4 regions of the Streptomyces sp. NPDC050085 genome follow, and region 3 is predicted to be linked to each of the others. Evidence: riboswitches for the same ligand, from Rfam matches in the RefSeq annotation. Region 3 holds a riboswitch; each other region holds the start of a gene.

Region 1 (7,165 bases), on a different contig from region 3:
CCGAGACGAGCTTGCGCAGCTCCGTGTCGGAGTCGAGGATGCCGGTCAGCTCGTCGATCTCGCCGTTGAGCCTGTCGCGCTCCGACTCCAGCTCGATGCGGTCGAACTTGGTGAGGCGGCGCAGCGGCGTGTCCAGGATGTACTGCGTCTGGATCTCGCTCAGCGAGAAGCGCTCCATGAGGCGCTCCTTGGCCTGCGCGCTGTTCTCACTGGAGCGGATGAGGCGGATGACCTCGTCGATGTCCAGGAGGGCGACGAGGAGACCCTCGACCAGGTGCAGCCGGTCCTGCTTCTTGCTGCGGCGGAACTCGCTGCGGCGGCGCACCACTTCGAAGCGGTGGTCCAGGTAGACCTCGAGCAGCTCCTTGAGGCCGAGGGTGAGCGGCTGCCCGTCCACCAGCGCCACATTGTTGATACCGAAGGACTCCTCCATCGGCGTCAGCTTGTAGAGCTGCTCCAGGACGGCCTCCGGCACGAAGCCGTTCTTGATCTCGATGACCAGGCGCAGGCCGTGCTCGCGGTCGGTGAGGTCCTTGACGTCCGCGATGCCCTGCAGCTTCTTGGAGCCGACGAGCTCCTTGATCTTCGTGATGACCTTCTCGGGGCCCACCGCGAAGGGCAGTTCGGTGACGACGAGGCCCTTGCGGCGCGCCGTCACGGTCTCCACCTCGACCGTCGCACGGATCTTGAAGGTGCCGCGGCCCGTCTCGTACGCATCCTTGATGCCGGACAGGCCGACGATCCGGCCGCCCGTGGGCAGGTCGGGTCCCGGCACGAACTTCATCAGGGTCTCGAGGTCGGCCGCCGGGTGCTTGATCAAGTGCCGTGCGGCGGCGATCACTTCACCCAGATTGTGCGGCGCCATGTTCGTCGCCATGCCGACGGCGATGCCCGACGCCCCGTTCACCAACAGGTTCGGGTACGCCGCCGGGAGGACCAGCGGCTCCTGCTCCTGCCCGTCGTAGTTGGGCGTGAAGTCGACCGTGTTCTCGTCGATCGACTCCGTCATCAGGGACGCGGCGGGGTCCATCTTGCACTCGGTGTACCGCATGGCGGCCGGGCGGTCGTCATTGCCCAGCGAACCGAAGTTGCCGTGCCCGTCGACCAGCGGTACGCGCATCGAGAACGGCTGGGCCAGACGCACCAGCGCGTCATAGATCGACGCGTCGCCATGGGGGTGCAACTTACCCATGACCTCACCGACGACGCGGGCGCACTTCACGTAGCCCCGCTCGGGGCGCAGGCCCATCTCGTTCATCTGGTAGACGATCCGACGGTGGACGGGCTTCATCCCGTCGCGGGCGTCGGGCAGGGCACGCGAGTAGATGACCGAGTACGCGTACTCCAGGTAGGAGCCCTGCATTTCGTCGACCACGTCGATGTCGAGGATCTTCTCCTCGAAATCGTCGGGCGGCGGGGTCTTCGTGCTGCGGCGGGCCATCGCTGCTGCGGCTCCTTCACCAACATGAACGGGTACATGAACGGGATCTGTCGCGGACCATTGTGGACCGCCCCACTGACAACGCTGCTCGCGACCCGTCCGTAGCGGGTCGTTCGCGGCTGCGCGCACGGTCCGCCCGCTCGCTCACGGCGTAGTCGGGGCGGGAACTTCGCCAGGGGTCAGCACGCTTGCATACAGTGGCAGGACTGGCAGCAGTTCTGCGATTCCTGCAGCTTCCGAGATCGAGGGGACGTACATGCCCATGGGTCACACGGCCACCGCCGAGGCCGGCTCCGGCGGCCTGACAGCGACCGAGCACCGGCTGGCCAACGGCCTGCGCGTGGTGCTCTCCGAGGATCACCTGACCCCGGTCGCGGCGGTCTGCCTCTGGTACGACGTCGGTTCGCGCCACGAGGTCAAGGGGCGTACCGGTCTGGCCCACCTCTTCGAGCACCTGATGTTCCAGGGATCGAAACAGGTGCACGGCAACGGGCACTTCGAGCTGGTGCAGGGCGCGGGCGGCTCGCTCAACGGGACGACGAGCTTCGAGCGCACGAACTACTTCGAGACCATGCCCGCCCACCAGCTGGAGCTCGCGCTGTGGCTGGAGGCCGACCGCATGGGCTCCCTGCTCGCGGCCCTCGACGACGAGTCGATGGAGAACCAGCGGGACGTCGTGAAGAACGAGCGCCGTCAGCGCTACGACAACGTCCCCTACGGCACCGCGTTCGAGAAGCTGACCGCCCTCATGTACCCGGAGGGCCACCCGTACCACCACACGCCGATCGGCTCCATGGCCGACCTGGACGCGGCCACTCTTGAGGACGCGCGTTCCTTCTTCCGTACCTACTACGCGCCCAACAACGCGGTGCTCTCCGTGGTGGGCGACATCGACCCCGAGCAGACGCTCGCCTGGGTCGAGAAGTACTTCGGCTCCATCGCGGCCCACGACGGCAAGCCGGCACCGCGCGACGGTGCGCTGCCCGAGGTCATCGGCGAGCAGCTGCGCGAGGTCGTGGAGGAAGAGGTTCCGGCGCGCGCCCTGATGGCCGCCTACCGGCTCCCCGAGGACGGCACGCGCGCGTGCGACGCCGCCGACCTCGCCCTGACGGTGCTCGGCGGCGGCGAGTCCTCGCGCCTGTACAACCGTCTCGTACGGCGCGACCGCACCGCCGTGGCCGCCGGTTTCGGGCTGCTGCGCCTGTCCGGAGCGCCGTCCCTGGGCTGGCTCGACGTGAAGACCTCCGGTGACGTCGAGGTGCCGGTCATCGAGGCCGCCGTCGACGAGGAGCTCGCCCGGTTCGCCGAGGAGGGCCCGAGCCCCGAGGAGATGGAGCGCGCCCAGGCCCAGTTGGAGCGCGAGTGGCTCGACCGGCTCGGCACCGTGGCCGGCCGCGCCGACGAACTGTGCCGCTACGCCGTCCTGTTCGGCGACCCGCAGCTGGCCCTCACCGCGGTGCAGCGGGTCCTGGACGTGACCGCCGAGGAGGTCCAGGAGGTCGCCAAGGCGCGCCTGCGGCCCGACAACCGCGCGGTCCTCGTGTACGAACCGACGGCCCCCGCCGAGACCGAAGACGAGAGCGACGAGAGCGACGAGGAGGCGGGCCGGTGACCGAGCAGCTCGCGACCATGGACTTCCACCCGCAGCCGCAGGCGGGCGCCGCCAAGCCGTGGGCGTTCCCCGCCCCGCAGCGTGGCGCGCTCGCCAACGGCCTGACCGTGCTGCGCTGCCACCGCCCCGGTCAGCAGGTCGTGGCCGTCGAGATCAACCTCGACGCACCGCTGGACGCCGAGCCGGCCGGCCTCGACGGTGTCGCCACGATCATGGCGCGCGCCTTCAACGAGGGCACCGACAAGCACTCCGCCGAGGAGTTCGCGGCCGAACTGGAGCGCTGCGGCGCCACGATGGACGCGCACGCCGACCACCCCGGCGTCCGCGTCTCCCTCGAGGTGCCGGTCTCCCGCCTGCCCAAGGCGCTCGCGCTGCTCGCCGACGCCCTGCGCGCCCCGGCCTTCGCGGACAGCGAGATCGAGCGGCTCGTGCGCAACCGGCTCGACGAGATCCCGCACGAGAGCGCCAACCCGGCCCGCCGCGCCGCCAAGGAGCTCTCCAAGCAGCTCTTCCCGGCCACCTCGCGCATGTCGCGCCCGCGCCAGGGCACCGAGGAGACCGTCACCGCCATCGACGCGGCGGCCGTACGTGCCTTCTACGAGAAGCACGTACGCCCTGCCACCGCTACGGCTGTAGTGGTGGGTGACCTGACGGGCGTCGACCTGGACGCCCTGCTCGCGGACACGCTCGGCGAGTGGACCGGGGACACGACCGAGGCCCGTCCGGTGCCGCCGGTCACCGCCGACGACACCGGCCGCATCGTCATCGTGGACCGCCCCGGAGCGGTGCAGACGCAGCTGCTCATCGGCCGGATCGGGCCGGACAAGCACGACCGTGTGTGGGCCGCGCAGATCCTCGGCACGTACTGCCTCGGCGGCACTCTCACCTCGCGTCTGGACCGGGTGCTGCGCGAGGAGAAGGGCTACACCTACGGTGTGCGCTCCTTCGCCCAGGTGCTGCGCTCGGCCCCCGACGGGACGGGCGCGGCGATGCTCGCCATCAGCGGCTCCGTGGACACCCCGAACACCGGGCCCGCGCTCGACGACCTCTGGAAGGTCCTGCGCACCCTGGCCGCGGAGGGCCTCACGGACGGCGAACGGGACACGGCGGTGCAGAACTTGGTGGGTGTGGCCCCGCTGAAGTTCGAGACCGCGGGCAACGTCGCGGGCACTCTCGCCGACCAGGTCGAGCAGCACCTGCCGGACGACTTCCAGGCGGAGCTGTACCGCCGGCTCGCCGAGACGGGCACCGTGGAGGCCACCGCGGCCGTCGTGAGCGCCTTCCCGGTGGACCGGCTGGTCACGATCCTGGTGGGCGACGCCGCGCAGATCGAGGAGCCGGTGAAGGCCCTCGGCATCGGAGAGGTGACGGTGGTCGCGGGCTGACCGCCCTTCTGTAGGCCGCATCCGTAGGCCGCATCCCTACGCCGCGTCCGTATGCCGCACGAGGCCCCGTTGGTCACACGGACCACCGGGGCCTCGTGCCGTCGCTCACGTCCGTCTCTGATCGGCGATCGATCACGTATGTCCGAATTGGGGCGGAGGTTGCCTGTCTGCTCTGTGGCATGCACAACAAAAGCCGGGATCCGTTTGTTGATTGAAAGATGTCCCGCTTAGCGTCGGTCCGGCTGTCCGCCACCTATGTGCCGCGTCCGCGACACCGGACAGTCATCGCCGAGTCCCCCACGGCGCGAGCCAGGGGAGCCGGGGACCCACCGCAGTCCCTGGGGTGAATCGGACGCTCTTCCCGTAAGGGGAGGGGGCCCGTAGGAGACCTTCCTGCTCCGAACCCGTCAGCTAACCCGGTAGGCGAGAGGGAAGGAAAGGATCAACCCCTTCATGGCGTTCACCCGTGCCACCGGGAAGCACCGTCGTCCGAGCCGTCTCACGCGTACCACCGCGCAGGTCGCGGGTGTCGCAGCGCTCACCACGACCGGTGTCATCGGAGGCCTCGCCGCCCCCGCTCTCGCCGCCGACCACGCGGCCGCCGAGCAGAACGGCCTGACGCAGGCCATCGCCATCGGCGACTCCCTGGCCGACCAGATCGACGCGCAGGCCACCGCGCAGAAGAAGGCCGCCGACGAGGCCGCTGCCAAGAAGAAGGCCGAGGCCGAGGCCAAGAAGAAGGCCGAGGAGGCCAAGCGCAAGGCCGAGGCGAAGGCCAAGAAGGAGCGCGAGGCCAAGGAGCGCGCCGCCCGCGAGGCCGAGCGCAAGCGCCTCAACTCGTTCGTGGCCCCGATCTCCAACTCGTACGTGTCGACCGGTTACAAGACCGGCGGTTCGCTCTGGTCCTCCGGCAGCCACACCGGCATCGACTTCCACGCGGCGAGCGGCACCTCCGTGCACGCCGTCGGGTCCGGCACGGTCGTCGAGGCCGGCTGGGGCGGCGCCTACGGCAACAACATCGTGATCAAGATGAACGACGGTACGTACACCCAGTACGGGCACCTGTCGTCCATCGCTGTCTCCGTCGGCCAGAGCGTCACGCCCGGCCAGCAGATAGCCCTCTCCGGCGCCACCGGCAACGTGACGGGCCCGCACCTCCACTTCGAGGCCCGCACGAGCCCCGACTACGGCTCGGACATCGACCCCATCGCGTATCTCCGCTCGCACGGTGTGAGCGTCTGACGCCGGCTGCCCCAGCGGCACCACGCACCTCACGAAAGCCCCGGCTCGATCCGAGTCGGGGCTTTCGCGTGCTTCGCGCGCACAGACCTTCGCGCAGGCCTTCCCTGTCCAAAAAATATCCCTGAATTTCGGCCTGCCGTCGGAAATTCAAGTGCGGTGGAATAGAGTCATTGGGCAAGCGCGCCGGACGAGTGCTCATCGCGCGTGCACGGGCGTCAATCGACCGCGTTTCGCGGGGATTAAGGCGGAGGTCGGGTCATGCGCATTCCCGCGCACTCGGTATGCACAGCGATCCGCGACGACATCGTCGCGGGTGTCTACGAGCGCGGCAGCAGGCTCACCGAGGAACTGCTCGCGCGTCGCTACGGTGTCTCGCGCGTGCCGGTCCGCGAGGCGCTGCGCACCCTGGAGGCGGAGGGCTTCGTCGTCACGCGCAGGCACGCGGGCGCGTGCGTGGCCGAGCCCACCGAGCAGGAGGCCGTCGACCTCCTGGAGATCCGCATGCTGCTCGAGCCGCTGGGTGCGGCGCGTGCCGCCCAGCGCCGGACAGAGGCCCATCTCAAGGTCCTGCGTGGCCTGGTCAGGCTGGGCCAGGAGCGCTCCAGGCGTGGTCAGAGCGAGGACCTGCGCTCCCTGGGCACCTGGTTCCACGAGACGCTCGCCCAGGCCTCCGGCAGCCCCGGCCTGATCACCCTGCTGACCCAGCTGCGCCACAAGATCGCATGGATGTACGCGGTGGAGACCCCGGCGCAGCCGGCCGAGTCATGGGCCGAGCACGGCGCCATCGTCGACGCGGTGGCGCGCGGGGACGCCGAGCGCGCCCGCGCCCTGACCGCGCTGCACACCGAGCGCGCCTCGAGCGCCCATCGACTGCGCCTCGCGCGCGCGGGTGAGCGTGTGAGGACTTCGCAACATGTCGTAAACACGGCGGGACTTCAGCATTAACAGGCGCGCCGTATACAAAGAAGTGCGATATTTGTCGAATAGGTCGCGCGATATTTTTCGCTGCCCTGATCGAGTTATGTATCGAGTTATGCGAAGGGCGCGGTTCCGGAATTCGGTACCGCGTGATCCTGGCGCGCGTGAATGCGTCCGAACGCGACTGAACGTGCTTGAAAGCGAGAACGACGGAGCCGCGCGCCCCCGAAGGGAAACGCGCGGCTCCGTCGTGCCGGCGGAGATCGCCGTGGAGATCAGACGGTCTCGGGAAGCTCCTCGAGCCCCTCGGCGACCAGCTTCGCCAGACGGTCGAGAGCGGCGTCCGCACCCTCGGCGTCGGAGGCCAGGACGACCTCCTCGCCGCCCTGGGCGCCGAGACCGAGCACGGCGAGCATGGAGGCGGCGTTGACGGGGTTGCCGCCAGCCTTGGCGATCGTCATCGGGACGCCGGCCGCCGTGGCCGCGCGGACGAAGATGGAGGCGGGGCGGGCGTGGAGGCCCTCGGCCCAGCCGACGTTGACGCGGCGCTCAGCCATGTGATGCTGC
Region 2 (7,165 bases), on a different contig from region 3:
ATGGGCGGGGCGGTCGCGGTGGCCAAGGGCCTGTGGGGCCTGTGAGGTCTGTGGGGCTTGTAAGGGTCTGTGGGATCTAGGGGCCCTGTGAGGTCTGTGGGGGCTGTGACCCCGCGCCCTGGCGCCCCGCGACCCGTGACCCATGACCCGTGACCCATAACCCCGCGAACTCGTGCCCCGTGATCCGGCGACCCCGCGAACTCGTGACCCCGTGACCCCGTGATCCGGCGACCCCGCGCCGCCCCGCGCCCCCCGAACTGACCCCGCTTGGGACAATCTTGACGAACCGCCCGCTCCCGACCGGCTCAACAGATCCTGCGTCCCGCGCCCGCACGGGTCAGGCTGCCAATGACCGAACCGGAGGTGTTGCATGGCAGCGGGCCCGAGGACGCGACGCGTTCTGCCGGGGACTCATGTCCCCCTAGTGACAGTCGTTCTGACGGCTGCTCTGACGGCCGTACTGATGACGGTCACCACGGCATGCGGCTCCTCCGGGGACGGCGGTGACGCGGCGGCCGAGGTCGCGGCCCGTCCCGACCCCCGCCCCTCGGGCGCCGCCTTCGCGCACCCCGGGGTCCTGGTCGGCAAGGCCCAGCTGACGGCCGCGCGCGACCACGTCGCACGCAAGGAAGAGCCGTGGCTGTCGGCGTACAAGGAGATGAGCGGGAGCAAGTACGCCGATCTCGACTACAAGGCCAAGCCGTACGCCACCGTGGAGTGCCCGCCCGACACCCGCCCGGGACAGGGCTGCGTGGAGGAGCGCGAGGACGCCATCGCCGCCTACACGCAGGCCCTGCTCTGGAACGTCACCGGCAAGAAGGCCCACGCCGACAAGGCCGTACAGATCATGGACGCCTGGTCGGGCACGGTGAAGCGGCACACCGAGGGCAACGCCGGGCTGCAGACCGCCTGGGCCGCGACGTCCTGGGCGAAGGCCGCCGAGCTGATGCAGTACACGTACGACGGCTGGCCGGACGGCGAGGAGCTGAAGTTCCAGCGGATGCTGCGCGACGTGTACCTGCCGGTCGTGGAGCCGGGGTCCGCCGACTTCAACGGCAACTGGGACCTCGTCATGGCCGACGCGACGATGAGCGCCGCCGTCTACCTCAACGACCAGGCCGCCTTCGACAAGGCCGTGCACCACTTCCGCTCCCGCGTGCCCGCCTACTTCTACCTCTCCTCCGACGGGCCGCTGCCGGTGAAGCCGGAGGGCAGCGACATCGACACCCCGGCGGAGCTGCAGCGGTACTGGTTCGGGCAGAAGACCTTCAAGGACGGCCTGTCCCAGGAGACCTGCCGCAACTTCAAGCACGCCAGCTACTCCCTCGCCGCGACCTCCCACATGGCCGAGACCGCCTGGCACCAGGGTCTCGACCTGTACGGCGAGGTGAAGGACCGGCTCGCGGCCGCGCTCGAGTTCCACTCCAAGTACCAGCTGGGCGCGAAGGCCCCGTCCTGGCTGTGCGGCGGGAAGGTGCAGCGCGACATGGGCCCCGACACGGAGGTCGGGCTCAGCCACCTCCAGGGGCGGCTGAAGATGGAGATGCCCCAGACGCGGAAGCTCACGCAGAAGCAGCGGCCGGAGGGGACGGACGACCTGTTCGTGGCGTGGGAGACGCTGACGCACGCGACCGCCGCGTAGGCCCCTGACAAGCGATTCGCGTTCCGTCGCCCTGATGGCGTACTGTTGGGTTCACCGACGCGGGGTGGAGCAGCTCGGTAGCTCGCTGGGCTCATAACCCAGAGGTCGCAGGTTCAAATCCTGTCCCCGCTACTGAAGGCCGAGGCCGGAATCTTTCGAGATTCCGGCCTCGGTTCGTTTTCCGGTGCCCCGGTCGGTCGGTCGCCCCGTCGCGCCGTCGCCCGGTCATCCGGTCGCCCGGTCATCCGTATGGGCCAGCACTGCTCGCCTCCACCCCCTACTCCGGGAACCCTTGGCACAGGGCGCCGGACGGCAGGGAGAACACAGGTGGGGCAGCGAGGAGGGCGGCACAGAAACGGCGCGGACACCACCCGCACCCGTGCCTTCCTGCGCCTCCTGCCCGCACTGCTGATCATCGGCGGCGCGGCCTACGAGTACTTCACCCCGTCCGGGTTCTCCGGTGCCCCCCTGTTCAGCGCGGCGCCCCTCGCCGCCGCCCCGTTCTTCTCGCTGGGTAGCACGATCCTCGCCGGGGTCTGCTCGATCGGGGCGATCGTCGCCGTCCATCTGCGCTTCAGCCACGCCTTCCACTCGGACAACATCACCGAGATGGTCACCGTGGCCACGGTGTGCGTCCTGGCCTGTTTCATCAACCGGATCGTGCGCCGCAGCGACGAACAGCTCGCCTCCGCGCGGCAGATCGCGGAGGCCGCCCAGTTCGCGGTGCTGCCCGAACCGGCCGGACGGATCGGCGGGCTGAACGTCGCGGCGCGCTACGAGGCGGCCCAGGCCGGCGCGTTCATCGGCGGTGATCTGTACGCCGTGCAGGACACCCCGCACGGCGTACGCGTCGTCGTCGGCGACGTACGGGGAAAGGGGATGGGCGCGGTCGCCGCGGTGGCCGTCGTGATCGGCGCGTTCCGGGAGGCCGCCGAGCAGGAGGGCAGCCTGGAGGCGGTCGCCCAGCGCCTCGAGCGGGCCCTGGCCAGGGAGGGCACCCGGCGGCGCGGCATCGACGACTTCGAGGGGTTCACGACCGCGGTGCTCGCCGAGATCCCGCACGGCTTCGACCTCGTACGCGTCCTCAACCGCGGCCACCCCGAACCGATCGTGCTGCTCGACGACGGCACGGTCAGCATGGTCAGGCCGGAGGAGGCCGCGCTGCCGCTCGGCATGGGCGAGCTCGGCGCCTGGCCGGACCGGGCCACCGAGGCCCCGTTCCCCGCGGGGGCGACGCTGCTGCTCTACACCGACGGGCTGTCCGAGGCGCGGGACGCGCAGGGCGCCTTCTACGATCCCGTGGCCCGGCTCTCGGGGCGGCTCTTCCCCGGGCCCGATGAACTCCTCGCGGCGCTGGCCGAGGAGGTGCGCCTGCACACCGGGGGCGGCGCCACGGACGACATGGCGCTGCTCGCCGTACGCCGGCCGTAACTCTCCGCATAACAATTGACGCATCGTCAGAAATGAGACGTGTTCGGAGTGTCGGTCAAGTGGACCCGTTCTGCCCGGTCTTGATGGCTTAAGTCCTGGCCAAAGACGTGAACGATCAGTGGGAACGGCTTGGAATTACTGTCTGCTGTCTATTAACGTTCGATAACGCAGCGCGGTCGTCCCAGCCGTCACAAGAGATGGCTCCGTGCGCACGCGCCTAATCCCGCAAGGGAGCCGGGGAACCACCAACATGGGGTGAATCGGGCGGTACTTCACGTCCGTAGGAGACCTTCCTGCTCCGAACCCGTCAGCTAACCCGGTAGGCGAGAAGGAAGGAAAGGAGAGCGCCTTCGTGGCGTCGAACCGTCCTGCCCCCGAGTTCTTGCACGGCTCCACCGACAGCGAATTCGGTGTCGAGCAGGAGAGCTGGGAGGAGTGGAATCCCACCGAGGAATCCGTCCGTCCCGTCCGCGGCAGGCACCGCGTTTCCCGGCAGCGCGGCGGACTCGCGCGCAGCTCCACGGTCCTCGGCGTCGGCGTGATCGCCGCCGTCGGCGCGGGCGGCATCGCCACCGCGCAGGGCGGCAAGCCCCCGGTCCACATATCGATGCCCGACCTCTCCTCGGTCAAGGACTCGCTGCCCGACGCGAAGTCCCTGCCCGGTGTCGGTGCACTGATATCCGACTCCGACGAATCGGGCTCCTCGTCCTCCGCCGCATCCGCCGCCCCGCTCACCACCGTGGGCAACGGGCAGTCGGACGCCGGCGAGGCGCTGCGGGCCCGCATCATGCAGCAGGCCGAGACGCAGCAGGACGCCGCCGACGCCAAGGCGCAGGCCGTGGCCCAGGAGGCCGCAGCCAAGAAGGCCGCGGCGGAAGCCGCCGCCAAGCAGGCCGTCGCGGAGAAGAAGGCCGCTGCCGAGAAGAAGGCGGCGGAGGAAGCGGCCAAGAAGAAGGCCGAGGCCGAGCGCCTCGCCCAACTGGCCAAGAGCTACAAGCTTCCCGTCGCCTCGTACACGGTCACCGGCACCTTCGGACAGCCCGGCTCCATGTGGGCTTCCGGTTACCACACGGGCCTCGACTTCGCGGCCCCCACCGGTACGCCGATCTACGCGATCCACTCCGGCACCGTCACCGAGGCCGGCTACGCGAACGCGTACGGCTACCGCACGATCATCACCCTCGACGACGGCACCGAGCTGTGGTTCTGCCACCAGTCGTCGATCAACGTCAGCGTCGGCCAGAAGGTCAACACCGGCGACGTCATCGGCCGCGTGGGCGCCACCGGCAACGTCACCGGGCCGCACCTGCACCTGGAGGTCCACCCCGGCGGCGACGCCACCGGTGTCGACCCGGCGGCGTGGCTGCGCGGCAAGGGCCTCACTCCCTGAGCCACCGGCTCCCCGAACAACCGGCGGTCCTGACGGCAACCCCCCGACGTCAGGGCTGCCGGTTCCGCCGTGCGCCCGTACGGCGTGCGGTGTCTGTGCGGCGTGCGGTGTCTACGGCTGTGTCTGCGGCTGTGTCTGCGGCCGTGTCTACGGAATACCGCATTCTGTACGGGCGTTGAGCTGTCACATGACTTCTCTTCGCAAGCTCGGCTCCTCCGACCTCGAGGTCTTCCCGCTCTGCCTCGGTGGCAACGTCTTCGGCTTCAGCGCCGACGAGGCCGCGTCGTTCGCGGTGCTCGACGCGTACACCGCCGGCGGGGGCAACTTCATCGACACCGCCGACTCGTACTCGGCCTGGGCGCCCGGGAACCAGGGCGGCGAGTCCGAGACCATCATCGGCAAGTGGGTCAAGGCGCGCGGCAACCGCGACGACGTGGTCATCGCGACCAAGGTCGGCCGCCACCCCGACTTCCTCGGCCTGCGCGGCGACAACATCAAGGCCGCGGCCGACGCCTCCCTCAAGCGCCTGGACACCGACTACATCGACCTCTACTACACGCACTTCGACGACGACGAGACCATCCCGGTCGAGGAGATCATCGGCGCGCTCGACGAGCTCGTGAAGGCGGGCAAGGTGCGCGACATCGCCGTCTCCAACATCTCGCCCGAGCGGCTGCAGGAGTCCCTCGACTTCTCCGACCGCGAGGGCCTCGCCCGTTACGTCGCCATCCAGCCGCACTACAACCTCGTGTCCAGGGACACCTACGAGGGCGCGCGGCAGGACATCGCCTCGCGCGCCGGGCTCGGCGCCGCCCCCTACTTCGGGCTCGCCTCCGGGTTCCTGACCGGCAAGTACCGTCCGGGTGTCGCGGTCGACAGCGTCCGCGCCGACAAGGCCGGTGCCCACCTGGACTCGGCGCGCGGCCAGAAGGTCCTGGTGGCGCTCGACGAGGTCGCGCAGGCCCACGGCGCCGAGGTCGCCACGGTCGCCCTCGCCTGGCTCGCCGCGCAGCCCACGGTGGCCGCGCCGATCGCGTCCGCCCGCACGGTGGAGCAGCTGCCCGCGCTGCTCGCGGTCGCCGACCTGGAGCTGACCGAGGCGGAGCTCGCCCGTCTCACCGCGGCCTCCGCCTGATCAGTAGCGGTACGGGTTGTACGCGGGGCCGTGTCCCATGGGCGGGCCCGCGTACAGCGGCGGCACCCAGACCGGGGCCGCGGTGCGGGAGGCGTACGCGAGGGCGGGCTGTGCGCAGCCGCGGCGCTGCCACATCGCCTGCAGCAACTCCCGTTCCCGTACGACGAAATCGGCGCCGGCCCGGCCCTTCTCGCCGCGGCGGCGCAGCAGCGCGAGCGAGGTCGCGTACCGCTCGTACTCGTCGACCGCCGTGGCCGCCTCCTTGCCGCCGTAGTGCGCCGCGTACTCCCGCGCCAGGCGCCGGGCCTTGAGCGAGGAGAGGGCGAACGGGTCGGGCAGCGCCAGCCAGCCCGCCGCGACGTAGGCGGGCAACACCTCGCGCACGGTGCGCAGTTCACGGTGGCGCAGATAGACCGCGAGCCAGGTCACGAGGCCGAACACCGGCACCATGAAGGCCGCGTACACCGCGAAGAAGCCGTACTCGCCGAACGACGACGAGCCGTTCCAGAAGGCGTGCATGCCCATCGCGCAGAGCAGTCCCGCCAGCGGCAGCAGGACGCGGCGGGCGCGGCCGCGCTCGGGTGCCATCGCCGCGGCGATCCCGAAGCCGATGCCGGTGAGCACCGTGAACAGGGGGTGCGCGAACGGCGACATGACGATCCGCACGAAGAACGTCGCCGCCGTCACCGAGGTGAAGCCGGGACCCGTGCCGCTCAACTGGTCGGTCCCGAAGGCGTTCCCGAGGTAGAGGATGTTCTCGGTGAACGCGAAGCCGGTCGCGGTGACCCCGGCGATGACGACCCCGTCGACGACGCCGGTGAAGTCCCGTCTGCGGAACAGGAAGACGAGCAGCACGGCCGCCGCCTTCGCGGACTCCTCGACGATCGGGGCTATGACGGTCGCGCCGATCGTGTCGGCGCCCCTCGGGTCGGCGGTGGCGGTCTCGATCCACCGGGTCGCGAAGCTGTTGGCGACGATCGCTATCAGGGCCGCGGCGCAGGCGCCCCAGGCGAACGCGAAGAGCATGTTCCGCCAGGGGCCCGGTTGTACCCGGTCCAGCCAGCGGAACGCGGATATGAGGAGCGGGACGGGCAGCACGGCGAGGCCGAGCCCGACCAGGAACCCCTCGGTGCCGGTCTGCTCCCGCACCAGCGCCGCGATCACGGCCCCGGACAGCGCGAGCAGCGTGGCGAGCGCCGTGGCCCGCACGCCCTTCCGCTCCCACCACCGCGGATGCCGGACCGCGCCGCCCGGCCGGGCGCCGGGAGCGTGGTCCTGCTCATGCGGAACGGTGGGGTACGCGGCCACTCATTGACCCTAACGAGGGATGCGGGGCGCCGCGACGGGGCCTTCCCCACGAGGTGCTACCGGCGTCGGAACAGCAGGTCGTGCACGACGTGGCTCTTGTCCAGGCCCTTGCCCTCGAAGCGGGTCAGGGGACGGAACGCGGGCCGCGGCGCGAAACCGCCGTCCGGCACCGTGTTCTCGTAGTCGGGGTGGGCGGTCAGCACCTCGAGCATCTGCTCGGCGTAGTCCTCCCAGTCCGTCGCGCAGTGCACGAGCGCAC
Region 3 (7,165 bases):
CTTCGCGGGCGTCGACGACGTGCGCCGGCGCGTCCTCGACACCGCCGACCCGGCGGCCGATCTCGAGCGGTGGAGCGGGTCCGACCGGCGCACGTGGCTGGAGACGGTCACCGACATGATGGGCCGGGAGGGGGACGCCCAGCTCCTGTGGTTCCGGATGTCGCAGCGGCGCGCCCCCGAGTTCGTCTGGCGGGTCCTCGCGCTGATCCCGTTCTTCCTGTCGTTCCCGTCGACGCGGCGCGGCTGGCTGGTGGCGGTCGGCGAGCTGCTGGCCATGCTGGCTGCCGCACCGTTCCTGGGGATGTGGCACCCACCACGCCCGCGGCGGCTCATCCCCAACCCGCAGTGGTGGCGCGTGGCGGTGGGGGCGTCGGCGGGCGCGCTGTTCGGCGCCTTCCTGTACGCCACCTGCACCGGGGGCCGCGCGAGCGGTGACGCGGCGACCTGGTTCGGCCTCGCCGTGGCGGCCTGTTCCCCGCTCGCCGGTGCGGCACTCGGCTTCGTGGTGCCCGATGCGGAACCGGTCGCGGGGCGCCGGGTGGCGGATCTGACGGCGGACCGCAGGGCGGCGCTCGTCACCGCGGTGGCCGTGACCCTGGTCCTGGGACTCCCGCAGTGCGCCCCGGTGCTGCGCGATGCGCTGGAGAAGGGATCGGATCCGTGGACGGCTGCCGTCACGACCGCCATGATCGTGCTCCCCTTCTTCCTGGGCGTGCTGCTGCTCGGCACCTGTGCGGGTCGCTTCCGCCTCGCGTACTTCTCCCTGAGCATGGAGGACAAACTCCCCCCTCGCCTGCCCGGGTTCCTCGAAGAGGCAGTGCGGGAAGGCCTGTTGACCCCGGCCGAGGGATACGGGTCCGGCTGCTACGCCTTCCGGCACGATCTGATCCGGGTGACGCTCGCCGAGCGCGTCGGCTCCGACACCCCGCACCGGGCCGCGCTGGAGCGGCACGGCGACGAGATCAGGGACGAGGTCCTCGACCTCCCCGAGTCCGTCGCGCACATCGGGTACGCGGCGGGCGGCGACCCGCAGCGGCACGTCCGCGCGCGTGAGCGGGTGGCGGACCTCGCCCGGAGCGCGCTGGACGAGGAACTGCCGACCATCGCCCAGGCCGCTGCCGCTCACTACGAGCGCTTCCGCCGGGCGCACCGCGACCTGACGGCCGCCGTACGTCAACCCTGGTGGACCCGACCGCTGTTCACCTACCTCTACCGCTTCCTGTTGTGGGCCGCCGTGACCGCAGGGCTCGGCAGCCTCGGGGCCAGGATTCCGGGGGCGCACCAGGCCGTGAGCGTCTGGGACGAGTTGCCCGCGCTCGCCGTGGTCGCCGTCGGGATGGCCACGAGCTTCGGGTGGGTGATGGACGGTTCCGGGTCCGCCGGCAGGTGGGCCACCCGACTGCGCCTGCCCGCAGGACTGGTCCTCGCCGCGATCTCGGGGACCGCCGCTCTCGGCCTCATCGACGGCGCGTCGACCCGGCTCGCTCCCGTCCCCCTCGTATCCGCCGCTGTCGGCATCGTCGCCCTCTTGGCCTGGATCAACGCCCGCCCCTACGCGGACCTCCACGACGACCTCGCCTCCCAGGACCCCGCCCGCTGGCCCGAGATCCGCCCGCCCCGCTCCCGCTACCGGGCGGCCGCGCTGCAGGCCCGCCGCGACTGGCTGAACACGGTGGCCCGCGACGGCGTCATGCCGTTCCTGCGCGACCGGCTGCGCGCCGACCGGGACGCGGGCACGCTCACCTTCCCCGGCATCGACCCCTCCCGGCTGACCGGCACGCGCGGCTTCGACCAGATCCTCGCCACCGACGCGGCCGAGCAGACCGCTTATCTGCTACGGGAGTTGGAGAGCGCCAGCATCGGAGTGAGCGGGGCGCGCGGCGCCGGGAAGAGCAGCCTGATGCAGCGGTTCTGCGCGCCGGACGCCGGCCGCGCCGCAGAGGACCTCCTTGTGCTCGTACCCGCCCCGACCTCGTACGACCCCAGGGAGTTCCTCATCCACCTCTTCGCCGAGGTGTGCCGCAAGGTCACCGGTGCGGACAGCGGCGCGGACGGCAGGCCGGGGCCCGAGCCGGGGCAGCGTGCGGTCCGGCTGCAGCGTGCGGGTGCGGCCCTTGCGGTGGTGGCGGGCGGTGTCATCGCGTTCTGCGCCGGGCTCTGGCCCGACCTCAGCGACGTCCTCGGCCGGATCTGGACGGTGAGCCCGCGCTGGCTGTGGCTCGCGGGCGGGCTGCTCCTGGTGGCCGTCGGCTTCGGCTGGGCGCGCGTGGTCTCGCGCCGTTCGGCGACACGCGGCCACCGGTATGCGGAGGGTCGGGCCGATGCCGCGGCCCGGGGCCATCTGCGCATGCTGCACTACCAGTTGACCGTGCTGCGCAGCCGCACCGCCCAACTCGCCGTCCCCGGCGGCCTGCAGCTGGCCGAGGGTGCCCAGGTCCAGCACACGGAGCAGGTGCTCGCCTACCCCGAACTGGTCGCCCGGTTCCGCTCGTTGCTCGACCTCGTCGCTCTCGAACGGCGCCCGCTCGGTGGCCGCGTCGTCATCGGCATCGACGAACTCGACAAGCTGGGCGACGCCCAGGAGGCCGAGCGATTCCTCAACGACCTGAAGGTGATCTTCGGGATCAGGGGCTGCCACTTCCTCGTCGCGGTGTCCGAGGACGCCCTCACCGCCTTCGGCCGCAGCGTCCTCGACGTGCGCACCACCTTCGACAGCGCCTTCGACCGCGTGGTCGCCGTCCGCCCGCTCGGGGTCGACCAGGCGCGTGCGCTGCTCGAACTGCGCGGGGTGTGGCTGCCCGAGCCGTACCTGTGGCTGTGCCAGATCCTCTCGGGCGGACTGCCGCGCGACCTGCTGCGCGGCGTGATGAGCCTCGCCACCACGCGCGCCTTGCGAGACGTGGCCGAACTCGCGCCGCTGGCAAGCGAGTTGATCCAGGACGACGCGCGCACCGTGCTCTCCGCGCAGACCCGGTTCGCCGCTTCTCTCGCCGGGGACGAGGCACCGGCCGTGGCCCGGTGGATCGCCGACGCCTCGCAGGCCCCCGTCACGGCTGCCGACTGGGAGGCGCTGATCCAGGACGCGCCGACGATCCCGCCGCAGGACTACCGGAGCGCGCACACCGTCAGCCAGGTCCGTGCCTATCTCGCCCTGGGCGCCACCTTGATCCGTACGTTCGTCGAGGGCGACACCGCCGACACCGCCGACACCGCCGACGTCGCCCCGCACCTCGCACGGCTGCGCGCGGCGGGTCCGGACGCCGTGGACCTCCTCACCACCGCACGCGCCAAGCTCGCGGTGGAACCCGAGGCGTCGTGGGCGGCGGTGGCCCGGTACCGCAGGGCGATACCGGGACTCGCACCGCTTCCCTAGGGCCGGTCAGGCCGGGCGCACCACGCTGTGGATCGACGCCGTGCCGTCGTAGTAGATGGACTCCTCGCGCACGTACGCCCCCGGCTTCGGCGCGTGGATCATCATGCCGTCGCCGAGGTACAGGCCGACGTGGCTGATGTCGTCGTAGAAGAACACCAGGTCGCCCGGCTGGATGTCGGAGAGGGGAACCGTCGTGCCGACCTCCACCTGGTCCCAGGTGGTGCGCGGCAGCGAGATGCCGGCGGCCTTCCACGCGGCCTGCGTCAGGCCCGAGCAGTCGTAGGAGTCGGGGCCCGTGGCACCCCACACGTACGGCTTGCCCTCCTGGGACTTGGCGAACGCGAGCGCCTTCGCGGCCTTGGCGGCGTAGCCGGAGGAGTCCGAGGAACCGGAGCCGTCGGACGAGCCGGACGAGCCGGACGAACCCGATGAGCCGGAGGACTCCTCGTCCTTCTTCGCCTGCTCGGCCTCCTGGCGCTTCTTCTCCTCCGCGGCCTTCTGCTGCCGGGCCAGCTCGGCGGCCTTCTTGCGGGCCGCCTCCTCCTTGGCCTGCGCGATCTTCGCGAGCCGCGCCTTCTCCTCGGCCGTCAGCTTCGACAGCAGCTCGCGCGCGTCGGAGAGCTTCGTCTGCACGCTCTGCTTCGAGGTCTTCAGCTCGGTCTGCGACGTGGAGAGCTGCTCCAGGCTCTCCTGCGCCTCGGTGCGCTTCTTCGCGGTCGTGCGCGCCTGCGTCTGGAAGTCGTCGACCGCCTTCTTCTGGCGGGACGTCATCCGGTTCATCAGCTGGTCCTGCGCGAAGTAGTCCTCGGGGTTGTCGGCGAGGAACATCGTCGCGGTGTCGCTGACGCCGCCCGTGCGGTACTGCTCGGCGGCGAACCGGCCCAGCTCCTGGCGGGCCGCGTTCATCTTCTCGGTGCGCTGCGCGATGTCGTCGAGAAGCTTGTCGACCTGCTTCTTCTTGGCGGTGGTCTGCTCCTTGGCGGAGTTGTACTTCTGCGTGGCGACCTCGGCCTGCCGGTACAGGGTGTCGACCTTCTTCTGCACCTCCTCCAGGCTCGGCCGGTCCGGCTGCGCGGGCGCGGCCTGTGCCGTCTGCGAGAGCAGGGCGACGGAGGTGAGGGCCGCGGTCGTGATCCCGACCGCGGGCGTGGTGCGAAGACCGCCGGTTATTCGGGAGCGGGTGCGCGGCTTGCGGTGCGACGCCAAGAGAGGCGACTCCTTCCGTGGTCCGCCTACCGGGTTAGCTGTCGGGTTCGGGCTGGTGGTACTCGCGTACGGAAGGCTGCCCTACGGTCAACTGCCCTGTCTGCATGAGCTGTTGAGCCGATTCACCCCAAGGTCGGTTGGGTCCCCGGTTCCCTGCCTCACGGCGTACGGGACTCGGCGGGGGCTGCCCGCTCGCCGCGTTGCTCGCGGGCGGGGGGACGGGCTGCCCGAGCAGCACCGTAGCCAACTCGTGTTGCTGCTGTGAAGGTTGATGTTCGATATGCCCGATACATTTTCGTGACCTTGGCGCCGGGCCTCGCTCCCCGTGGTCAATCCGGAAGGATCTGCGCCGAGTTGTCCGTGGATTGCCCGGAGTCTTCCCGGAGTTACGGAGTCCGCCGACTTGTCCCTACTAGGGTCCTGCCCCCATGGACTGAGGGGGTACGGAGATGAGTGTCAGCAGCCAGGGACGCAGGGCCGTCGCCGCCACCGCCGGGGCCGCGGTCGCGGTCGGCGTCGCACTGAGCGCGGGCCCGGCCGTCGCGACGCCCGCAACGCCCGCGGGGCCCGCCGTCGAGGTCCTCGCACGCGGGCTCGACAACCCGCGCCAGCTCGCCGTCGACCACGGACGCCTGTACGTCGCCGAGGCCGGCCGGGGCGGCAGGAAGTGCCTGCCGGGCGGCGGACCCGAGGGCGACACCTGCATCGGCACGTCGGCCGCGGTCACCAAGATCTACTGGGAGGACGGACAGCGCAAACGGTTCCGCTTCGTCGAGGGCCTGCCGTCCGCCGCCACGAAGGACGGCGGCTTCGCGACCGGCCTCGACGGCGTCTCCGTGCGAGACGGCCGTGCCTGGGGCGTCATGACGTGGGCGCCGCCCGACCAGGTGCCCAGGGGCAGGCCGTGGAACACGCTCGGCAAACTGCTCCGGCTCGACTGGGGCCGCTACCAGGTCGCCGCCGACATCGCGGCCGTCGAGCTGAAGCACAACCCGCACAGGGCGAGCGTCGACTCCAACCCGTACGCGGTCCTCGCGCTTCCCGACGGGCGGACCGTCGTCGCGGACGCGGCGGGCAACGACCTGATCGTCGTCTCGCCCGACGGAAAGGCGAAGCCGTTCACCGTCTTCCCGAACCACAACGGCCACGAGGCGGTCCCGACCTCGCTCGCCCTCGGCCCCGACGGCAACCTCTACGTCGGCGACCTGAACGGCGAGGCCACCAGGCCCACCGCCCGCGTCTGGAAGGTCAGCCCCCGCGGCAGGATCCTCGGCTGGACGTCCGGCTTCGGCTCGATCACCGGCCTCGCGGTGGGCGGCCACGGCGACCTGTACGTCAGCCAGCTCTTCGCCGGGGCCGTCACCAGGGTCGACCACGGGACGGGGAAGCGTACGAGCATGAAGGTGCCGTTCCCCGCGGGCGTCGCCGTCGACCGCCGGGACGGCAGCGTCTACGTCTCCGCCTGGTCGGTCGCGGACCGTGACGGGACGGTGATGGAGGGCGGCAAGAAGTCCCCCGGCGGCCAGGTCTGGCGGATCACGGGGTTCTGACCTGCCGGTCTTTCGGGTCTTGTGAAGGTGGCGGCGTGGTGTCAGTGGGGCGGCCTAGACTCGTAAGGCGATGAGCAGCCTCTTTGACGACAACTTCCTGGCCAGCCTCCAGAGCGGTACGCAGGAGCCCCCGCCGCCGCCCGAGGAGCCCGAGCACGACAGTGCCCCGGAGCCGATCCCGGACGACCTGTTCGGCGGGAAGTTCGACGTGCCCCCGGCCAGGGACGCCCACTACCGCGACGGCGCCCCGCGCCCGGTGATCGACCCGGCGGCCCTGCTCGACGGGCTGAACGAGAACCAGCGGGCGGCCGTCGTGCACGGTGGTGCCCCGCTGCTCATCGTCGCGGGCGCGGGCTCCGGCAAGACCCGCGTCCTCACGCACCGCATCGCGTACCTGCTCGCCGAGCGCGGTGTGCACCCGGGCCAGATCCTCGCGATCACGTTCACGAACAAGGCCGCGGGCGAGATGAAGGAGCGCGTCGAGTCCCTCGTCGGCCCGCGGGCCAACGCGATGTGGGTGTCGACCTTCCACAGCGCGTGCGTGCGCATCCTGCGCCGCGAGTCGAAGAAGCTCGGCTTCACGTCGTCCTTCTCGATCTACGACGCCGCGGACAGCAAGCGCCTGATGGCCCTGGTCTGCCGTGACCTGGACCTCGACCCGAAGAAGTTCCCGCCGAAGTCCTTCAGCGCCAAGATCTCGAACCTGAAGAACGAGCTGATCGACGAGGAGGACTTCGCCGGTACGGCGGCCGACGGTTTCGAGAAGACCCTCGCCCAGGCCTACGCGATGTACCAGTCGCGGCTGCGCGAGGCCAACGCGCTCGACTTCGACGACCTGATCATGACCACGGTGAACCTGCTGCGCGCGTTCCCCGACGTCGCCGAGCACTACCGCCGCCGCTTCCGCCACGTCCTCGTCGACGAGTACCAGGACACGAACCACGCGCAGTACGCGCTGGTGAAGGAGCTGGTGGGACCGACAGAGGGCGAGGGCGCGGACCCGGCCGAGCTGTGCGTCGTGGGTGACGCCGACCAG
Region 4 (7,165 bases), on a different contig from region 3:
GGCGGCGCACCTCCTCGACCTGGGCGCGCAGCGCGGGCACCCGCTCCGCTTCGTGCGGCACCGTTCCGTCGGCGTGGGCGAGCGCCTCGCGCTGGAGGTACGCCAGCCAGGCGGCGTCCTCGGCCAGGGCCCCGTAGTGGTAGGCGAGGAAGTCGCCGAAGCCCTCGGGGGCCTCCTCGACGCGGCGCAGTCTGCGCTCGCGCACGTGCCGCAGGACGTCGGCGAAGAGCCGGTCGCCGATCCGTCCGCCGCTGGCCAGGAACATCGAGTACGCGAAGCCGCTCGCCCACCCGGGCAGTCGCTCCACCAGGGCGTTCGACGCCTCTCCGACCGGCGCGGGGAAGCGGGCGATGCACACCGCGCCGAGCAGCAGCAGGGCCGCGCACACCGGCAGCACGACCGCGAAGGCGTGGGCCGAGTCGGCACCCGTGCGGCCGTCGCCGAGGACGGTGAAGAAGAGCAGGCCGCCGAGTGCGACGCCCAGCACATTGCCCGTCTGGAGCGTGGTGGTGACCACGCCCGCCCCTGAACCGGCGTCGCGTGGCGGCACCCCGGCGATGATCGTGCCGACGAGCGGGCTCATCGCACACCCCTGCCCGAGCCCGGTGACCAGCAACATCGGCGCCAGCTGCCAGGGTTGGAGGTCCGCCCCCGCCGCGGCGACGGTCGCCGCGGCCCCGAGCAGGCCGAGCGCGGCGGTGACCATGCCGAACGTCAGGACGTGCTTGCCGAGCAGCGGCACGATCCGGGGCGCGGCCAGCGAGGTGAGGAAGAAGCCGACGGCGCCGGGCGTGAAGGTGAGCGCGGAGCGCAGCGGCGAGTAGCCGAGCCCGGTCTGCAGGTGGACGGCGAGGGTGAGCAGATAGCCCGCGTACGCGGCCATGAACAGCGCCGCGGCGGGTACCCCGAGCGCGAAGCCGCGGTTGCGGAAGAGCTCCATCCGCACCAGCGGTTGCCCACCCGCCGCGGCGACCTTGCGCTCGTACGTGACGAACGCCCACCCCACGGGCAGCGCCGCGACGAGCGCCACGTCCAGCCAGAGCGGCCAGCCCAGATCGCGGCCCTCGAGGAGCGGTACGGAGAGCAGCAGCAGGAACGCCACGCCGAGCCCGACGCCGCCGCGGTCGATCGTGGTGTCCTCGGCGGGTTGGTCGGCGGGCAGCACGCGCAGGGCGGCCAGCGCGGCGAGCACACCGAGGGGCACGTTGACGAGGAAGACCGAGCGCCAGCCGAGCCCGAACGGATCGAGCGCGAGCAGCGAGCCCCCGACCAACTGGCCCGCGATGGACGCGATCCCGATGACCGCACCGAAGGTGCCGAGCGCCCGCCCGCGTCGCTCCCCGTCGTACGTGGTCTGAATGATGGCGAGCACCTGCGGGTAGAGCAGCGCGCCACCGATGCCCTGCAACGCCCGTGCGGCGACGAGGACTTCGACGTTCGCGGCCGCCCCGCACAGTGCGGAGGCGGCCGCGAACACGAGCAGCCCGGCGATGAACATCCGTTTGCGGCCCAGCAGATCACCGAGCCGCCCGCCGGTCACGAGCAGACAGGCGTACGTGATCGTGTACGCGGAGATGACCAGCTCCACGCCGCCGTAGCCGGTGTGCAGATCGGTACGGATGGCGGGCACCGCGACGTTGACGATCGCCACGTCGAGGATGGCCATGAACGTACCGACGAGGACGGTGGCCAGGATCAGGCCGGGACGTGGCTGCCTGGGCATGACGGGCTCCCCCGGGACGGTCGTGCGCAGCTCGGACGCGTCACACAAACATCAACTGCCCTGCGCTCCAAGGTTCCTGACGAACACTTGGACCAATCCTGACCGCCCGTTCACCCTCCCGTGCACCCGCCCGCGTGGCGTCAGTTCAGCTCGTAGACCGCCGTCACGCTCACCTCGTCCTCGATCTCGCCGGGCGCCACCGGCACCTTCGCCGCGGACTCGTCGAAGGCGACGGCGGGCATCGCCACCGGGCGCGGGCGGCCGCTCGCGCCCTCGTCCAGCGAGACCAGCCGGCCGAGCTTGCGCCCGCTCAACTCGGCGTACTGGACGGCCTTTTCGTGTGCGTCGGCGTGCGCGGCCGCCCGGGCGTCGGCGCGCAGCCGGCTCGGGTCGGCGACGTCGAAGACAACCGCGTTGACCCGGCCCGCGTCACCGGTGGCGTCCACGATGGCCTGGATGACGGCGCCGGTCTTCTTCAGCGCGCGGACCTTCACGGAGAATCCCTGCGCGGCCTGGTACCCGGTGAGCTTCGGGGCGGCGCCCGGCTCGGGTCCGGTCTCGTACACGGCGGACAGGGACAGGCTCTCGGTGCGGACGTCGCGGTCGGCGACACCCGCCTTGTGCACGGCGGCAAGCAGTGCGTCGGCGGCGCGGCTCTGCGCGGCCAGGGCCTCCTTCGCGGTGCCGCCCTTGACCTCGACGCCCGCCGTCACGGTCGCCATGTCGGGCGCCGCACTGGCCAGCCCCTCCCCGGTCACGGTCAGGGTCGTGGGCCTGGGCGCCACGGCGCTCGCCGCGGGCGGTGCCCCCTGCGCGGCGACGGCGGGAACCGCGGGCAGTCCGACGGCGAGCAGGGCCACGGCGAGCGCGGCGCAGTGGCGGGTGCGTACAGACATGGGATCGGGGTCCTTCCCGGTCGGGCCCGCCGGACGGCGGGCAGCCGACATCCCAGCACCCGCGCACACCCGGCCCGCGCACGCCACTCCGCCCGGTCACCTCACCGGCGGGACAGGACCCCTCTCACGAGGACCCGTCCCAGGAAGACCCCTGTCAGGAGGCGGACTCCAGGTGCGCCTTGATGGTGTGCGGGTCCAGGAACCCCTTCGCCTCCACCCGGTCGCCGGAGGACTCGCCGCGCAGCCGCCGCCCGATCCACGGCACGAGGAACTCCCGCGCCCAGTGGATGTCGTCGCGCCGCACCTCCAAGGTGCCGCGCGGCGGCAGCGGCGGCCAGGCCTGCTCCGGATCGGCGGGCACCTCGAGGCCGAGCGCCTGACCTGCGCGCAGGGCGACCCGGGTGTGCCCCTCGGCCGACAGGTGCAGCCGGTCCTCGTCCCAGGCCCGGCGGTCCTGGATGGACTTGAGGGACCACAGGTCGAGCACGGGGCAGTCGTACCGGTCGGCGATCGCGCGCACGTGCATGTTGTACGTGGCGATCTTGCCGCGCAGATGCTTGAGGACGGCCACGTCCCGGGTGTCGAAGCCGGTCGCGACCATGACGGTCCCCACAGCCTCGGAGAGCCGGGCCACGGCCTTCTCGAAGCGCTCGGCCACGTCGTCCGGGTCGGTGCCGGGCCGGATGATGTCGTTCCCGCCGGCGACCAGCGTCACCAGGTCGGGGGCGAGGTCGATCGCCCGCGGGACCTGGTCCTCGACGATCTGGTCGATGAGCTTGCCGCGCACGGCGAGGTTCGCGTACTGGAAGGTGTCCTCGGGCACGCGGTCGTCCAGGAGGACGGCGAGCCGGTCGGCCCACCCCACGAAGTTCCCGTCCGGCCCAGGGTCCCCGACGCCTTCGGTGAAGCTGTCCCCCACCGCCGCGTAGGACCGAATCGTGCCGCCGCTGAGTGATCTCGATTCGTTTGCCACGACCACACATCTTTCACCCTCGGATGTGACCTACGCGATCGTAGGGAGGGGTTGACGGGTGGTGAGAAAACCCACTCGGCACCCGGGGAATATCCCCGGGTGCCGAGTGGATCGCGCGTGGAGCGGCCTCGCGGACCGGCCGGTCGGGCAGACCGGTCGGACGGGCAGACCGGTCGGACGGGACCGTCAGACGGAGACGCCGTGCGAGCGCAGGTACGCCAGCGGGTCGACGTCCGAGCCGTAGCTCGGCGAGGTGCGGATCTCGAAGTGCAGGTGCGGGCCCGTGACGTTGCCGGTCGCACCGGACAGGCCGATCTGCTGGCCCGCGGTCACGGTCTGCCCGGCGGAGACGCCGAGGGACGACATGTGGGCGTACTGGGAGTAGTAGCCGTCGGCGTGCTTGATGACGACCTCGTTGCCGTACGCGCCGTCCCAGCCGGCCGAGACGACGGTGCCGGCGCCGACGGCCTTGATGCCGGTGCCCGTGGGCACGACGAAGTCGGTGCCGGTGTGGTAGCCGCTGGACCACATGGAGCCGGACTGGTGGTAGGCGGTGCCCTCGGTGCCGTCGACCGGCTTCACGAAGTCGGCGGTGGTGGTGGCGCTCGCCGTCGTGGCCGTGGTGGCGGAGCCCTTGGCGGCCGCGCCGTCCAGCGTGAGCTTCATGCCCGGCTTGATGAGCTCGGCGTTCGCACCGACCACGCTCTTGTTGGCCGCGTACAGCTTCTTCCAGCCGCCGTCGACGTCCTGCGCCTTGGCGATCTTCGAGAGCGTGTCACCGGCCTTGACCGTGTACGTCTTCGCGGTGGTGTCGGCCGTGGCCGCGTGGGCGCCGGTGGCACCGATCAGCGGCAGGGCGAGCGCGGCGCCACCGGCCGAGGCGACGGCGGCGGCACGGGTGAAGCGGCGGGACGTGGAACGGCGGTGCTTTCCCTTGGCGGGCATGGCGGATTTCCTCTCCGTCGCCTACGAGGTGAGCTGTCGGGTTCGGACTGGAGATGTCCGGCCGGGCCCGGGGAACGGGCACGGCTTCACCCCTAGCCGCATGGGGAATTCCCGGGCGGCGTACTGCCTGTGGGTCCCCCGCTCCTGCCGTCACGGGTCGTGGTTCGGAAATCCGGATCGGTGGCAGGACTAGGCGTTCCGACCGGAGTGATTGGCGACCGTAAGGCAGTGGGAATGACGGCGACAAGCGGCGAATTCACCCGCGGTGCCACTTTCTTGATCGTCTGAGAGTTCCCTGTGTCACCCTGCGTCGACGGCCCTGCTTTACCGGTGCCTTACCTGCGGGAATTTCCGGGAGGGAAATCCGGGACGGCAACCACGGACCGTCACGGTTATGAGCCTGCTCACGCGCCGTCTCTCAACCCCCCGTGAATTAGGGACAGTTAGCCAAGAACGGATCAATTCGGACAGATCGTTGCCCTGGGAACCCATGTCGTATCGTCAGGAACGCGCGGCGGGCGATTCACGCCCGCGACCCGACCGGGAGGAGCCCCCGTGACGCAGCACGCCCCGTCCACCGAGCCCGAGCTGAGCGGAGTGCGCAACTTCCGGGACGTGGGCGGCCTCCCCACCGTGGACGGCCGGCGCGTGCGCCCGGGCGTGCTCTACCGCAGCGGTCACCTGGCGCACGCCACGGACGAGGACGCGGCGTTCCTGACCACGCTCGGCCTGCACACGATCTTCGACTTCCGCAACGCCGCCGACCAGCGGCTCGAGGGCGCCGACGTCGAGCTCCCCGGTGTGCGCAACGTGAACCTGCCGCTGTCCGACCCGGCGGACGGCGCCGGGTTCTGGGAGATGGTCCGCGAGGGCGACATAGAGCAGCTACGCACCCTGCTCGGCGAGGGCCGCGCCGCCGACCGCATGATCGGCTCGTACCGCACGATCGTCACGGAGCGCACCGCAGAGCACAGCCACGTCCTGCATGCGATGGCCGAGGACAGCACGCCGGCCCTGATGCACTGCGCGGCGGGCAAGGACCGCGCGGGCCTGTCGATCGCGGTGACGCTGCTCGCCGTGGGCGTGGAGCGCGACGCCATCGAGGCGGACTACCTGAAGTCCAACGAGAAGCACCGCCGCTACAAGGTCCGCCGCAGCGGCACCGCGGGCAGCGACGCCTACTCCCCCGAGATCATGGAGCTGCTCAGCCCCCTCTTCGACGCCCGCGCCACCTATCTGAACGCGGCGTTCGACACCATCGAGCAGACCTGGGGCAGCACGGACCGCTACCTCGAAGAGGGTCTGCGCCTCACCGCGGCCGAGCGCGACCGGCTCCGCGAGCGCCTGCTGGACTGAGCCCTGACCGGACCGGGCTCCTACTGGCCGCCGCCCAGCATGAAGAGCAGATAGATGAAGGCCGCGAGGGCATGCCCCGCGAAGACGTACACGAGGACCCGGATCCAGATGCCGCGGGGCAGCTTGTCCTCGATGTCGCGGTGTTCGCTCACGGTCAGACCTCCCGGATCTGGCCGGCCGCCGGGCCGAGGCACAGCGCGGCGGTCGGGCTCTGGAGAAGGGTGTGTACGAAGAGGAGCTCGGCCCCGCCCTCGTCCGCGGCCGCGAGCCGGTGCGGGGTGAGCGAGTCGAAGTGCGCGCTGTCCCCGGGGTCGAGCCGGTACGACGTGTCCCCGAGGCGCAGCCGCAGCCGCCCCTGAAGGACGTAGAGCCACTCCTCGCCGGGGTGGACCCGCACCATGTCGCCCTGCGACCCGTGCGGGATGTGGACGCGCAGCGCCTGCATCCCGCGCCCCGGGGCGCCGGCCTGGAAGTAGGTCCAGCCGCCGGCCTCGGTGGGCTCCATGGCGCGGGCGCGGACCACGGCGTCCCGGTCTGCGGGGGTCTCGCCGAGCAGTTCGGAGACCGTCGTACCGTAGGTACGAGCGAGCAGGAGCAGCATCGGCAGCGACGGCTGACGCTGACCGGTCTCCAGGCGGGACAGATGCGCCGGCGACAGGCCGGCGGAGCGGGCCGCCACCTCGAGCGTGAGGGCGGCGCGGCGGCGCAGGGCGCGCAGCTGGGGCGCGACGGCGGGCAGCTCCGGGGGCTCCGGGCTCTCCGCCGGGAGGGCAGGGCTCATGCTGACGATTCAGCCAGAGCCCTGCCTGTGCGGCAACTTTCTTGCCTCAGAGGCAAGGCGGGAAAGGCGCCTCCGAGTCCCGGAGCGAACGGTCAGCGGTTGGCGACCGCCTGCTTGATGAGCGTCTTGCTGAAGTCCCACATCAGGCCGCCCCCGCTGTGCGCGTCATCCATGACGGCGGTGAACGCCTCGACGAACCGTTCGACGTCGGCCTCGTCCACGACGAGCGGCGGGATGAGCTTGATGACTTCGAGGTGGTCGCCGGAGACCTGGGTCAGGATCCGGTGCTTCTGCAGCAGCGGCACGACGACCATCTGCGCGAACAGGCCCTTGCGCGCGGCCTGCAGCATGGTCCAACGGCTGCGCAGCTTCAGGGACTTGGGCCTGCCGAACTCGATGCCGATCATCAGCCCGCGGCCGCGGACGTCGCTCAGCAGCTCGTAGCGGTCGATGAGGGCGGAGAGCCGGGACGCCAGCAGGTCCCCCATCAC

What was found. Region 3 has a riboswitch for cyclic di-AMP ahead of ACIBUY_RS19440 (NlpC/P60 family protein). Riboswitches for the same ligand answer to the same signal wherever they lie in the genome.
Region 1: it holds a riboswitch for cyclic di-AMP, as region 3 does, so the genes downstream of both, ACIBUY_RS07860 (M23 family metallopeptidase) here and ACIBUY_RS19440 (NlpC/P60 family protein) in region 3, are expected to answer to the same signal.
Region 2: it holds a riboswitch for cyclic di-AMP, as region 3 does, so the genes downstream of both, ACIBUY_RS16000 (M23 family metallopeptidase) here and ACIBUY_RS19440 (NlpC/P60 family protein) in region 3, are expected to answer to the same signal.
Region 4: it holds a riboswitch for cyclic di-AMP, as region 3 does, so the genes downstream of both, ACIBUY_RS00845 (peptidoglycan DD-metalloendopeptidase family protein) here and ACIBUY_RS19440 (NlpC/P60 family protein) in region 3, are expected to answer to the same signal.

Annotation. Positions count from the first base shown of each region.
Region 1 is NZ_JBITJZ010000001.1:1,824,238-1,831,402, reverse strand. Features, by position in the region: gene ACIBUY_RS07875 (DNA topoisomerase IV subunit A) at 1-1,441, opposite strand, end outside; gene ACIBUY_RS07870 (pitrilysin family protein) at 1,698-3,053, shown strand; gene ACIBUY_RS07865 (pitrilysin family protein) at 3,071-4,438, shown strand; cyclic di-AMP (ydaO/yuaA leader) riboswitch at 4,715-4,879, shown strand; gene ACIBUY_RS07860 (M23 family metallopeptidase) at 4,892-5,680, shown strand; gene ACIBUY_RS07855 (GntR family transcriptional regulator) at 5,939-6,625, shown strand; gene ACIBUY_RS07850 (HPr family phosphocarrier protein) at 6,874-7,155, opposite strand.
Region 2 is NZ_JBITJZ010000003.1:768,513-775,677, forward strand. Features, by position in the region: gene ACIBUY_RS15980 (TSUP family transporter) at 1-45, shown strand, start outside; gene ACIBUY_RS15985 (alginate lyase family protein) at 464-1,642, shown strand; tRNA gene ACIBUY_RS15990 (tRNA-Met) at 1,701-1,774, shown strand; gene ACIBUY_RS15995 (PP2C family protein-serine/threonine phosphatase) at 1,970-3,073, shown strand; cyclic di-AMP (ydaO/yuaA leader) riboswitch at 3,278-3,414, shown strand; gene ACIBUY_RS16000 (M23 family metallopeptidase) at 3,426-4,463, shown strand; gene ACIBUY_RS16005 (aldo/keto reductase) at 4,651-5,598, shown strand; gene ACIBUY_RS16010 (PrsW family intramembrane metalloprotease) at 5,599-6,906, opposite strand; gene trmB (tRNA (guanosine(46)-N7)-methyltransferase TrmB) at 6,963-7,165, opposite strand, start outside.
Region 3 is NZ_JBITJZ010000004.1:714,096-721,260, reverse strand. Features, by position in the region: gene ACIBUY_RS19445 (NACHT domain-containing protein) at 1-3,373, shown strand, start outside; gene ACIBUY_RS19440 (NlpC/P60 family protein) at 3,380-4,579, opposite strand; cyclic di-AMP (ydaO/yuaA leader) riboswitch at 4,587-4,769, opposite strand; gene ACIBUY_RS19435 (ScyD/ScyE family protein) at 5,029-6,129, shown strand; gene pcrA (DNA helicase PcrA) at 6,200-7,165, shown strand, end outside.
Region 4 is NZ_JBITJZ010000001.1:198,926-206,090, forward strand. Features, by position in the region: gene ACIBUY_RS00830 (MFS transporter) at 1-1,723, opposite strand, end outside; gene ACIBUY_RS00835 (SIMPL domain-containing protein) at 1,864-2,619, opposite strand; gene ACIBUY_RS00840 (SGNH/GDSL hydrolase family protein) at 2,774-3,592, opposite strand; gene ACIBUY_RS00845 (peptidoglycan DD-metalloendopeptidase family protein) at 3,779-4,537, opposite strand; cyclic di-AMP (ydaO/yuaA leader) riboswitch at 4,543-4,712, opposite strand; gene ACIBUY_RS00850 (tyrosine-protein phosphatase) at 5,093-5,893, shown strand; gene ACIBUY_RS00855 (DUF6126 family protein) at 5,914-6,045, opposite strand; gene ACIBUY_RS00860 (helix-turn-helix domain-containing protein) at 6,048-6,674, opposite strand; gene ACIBUY_RS00865 (aspartate aminotransferase family protein) at 6,767-7,165, opposite strand, start outside.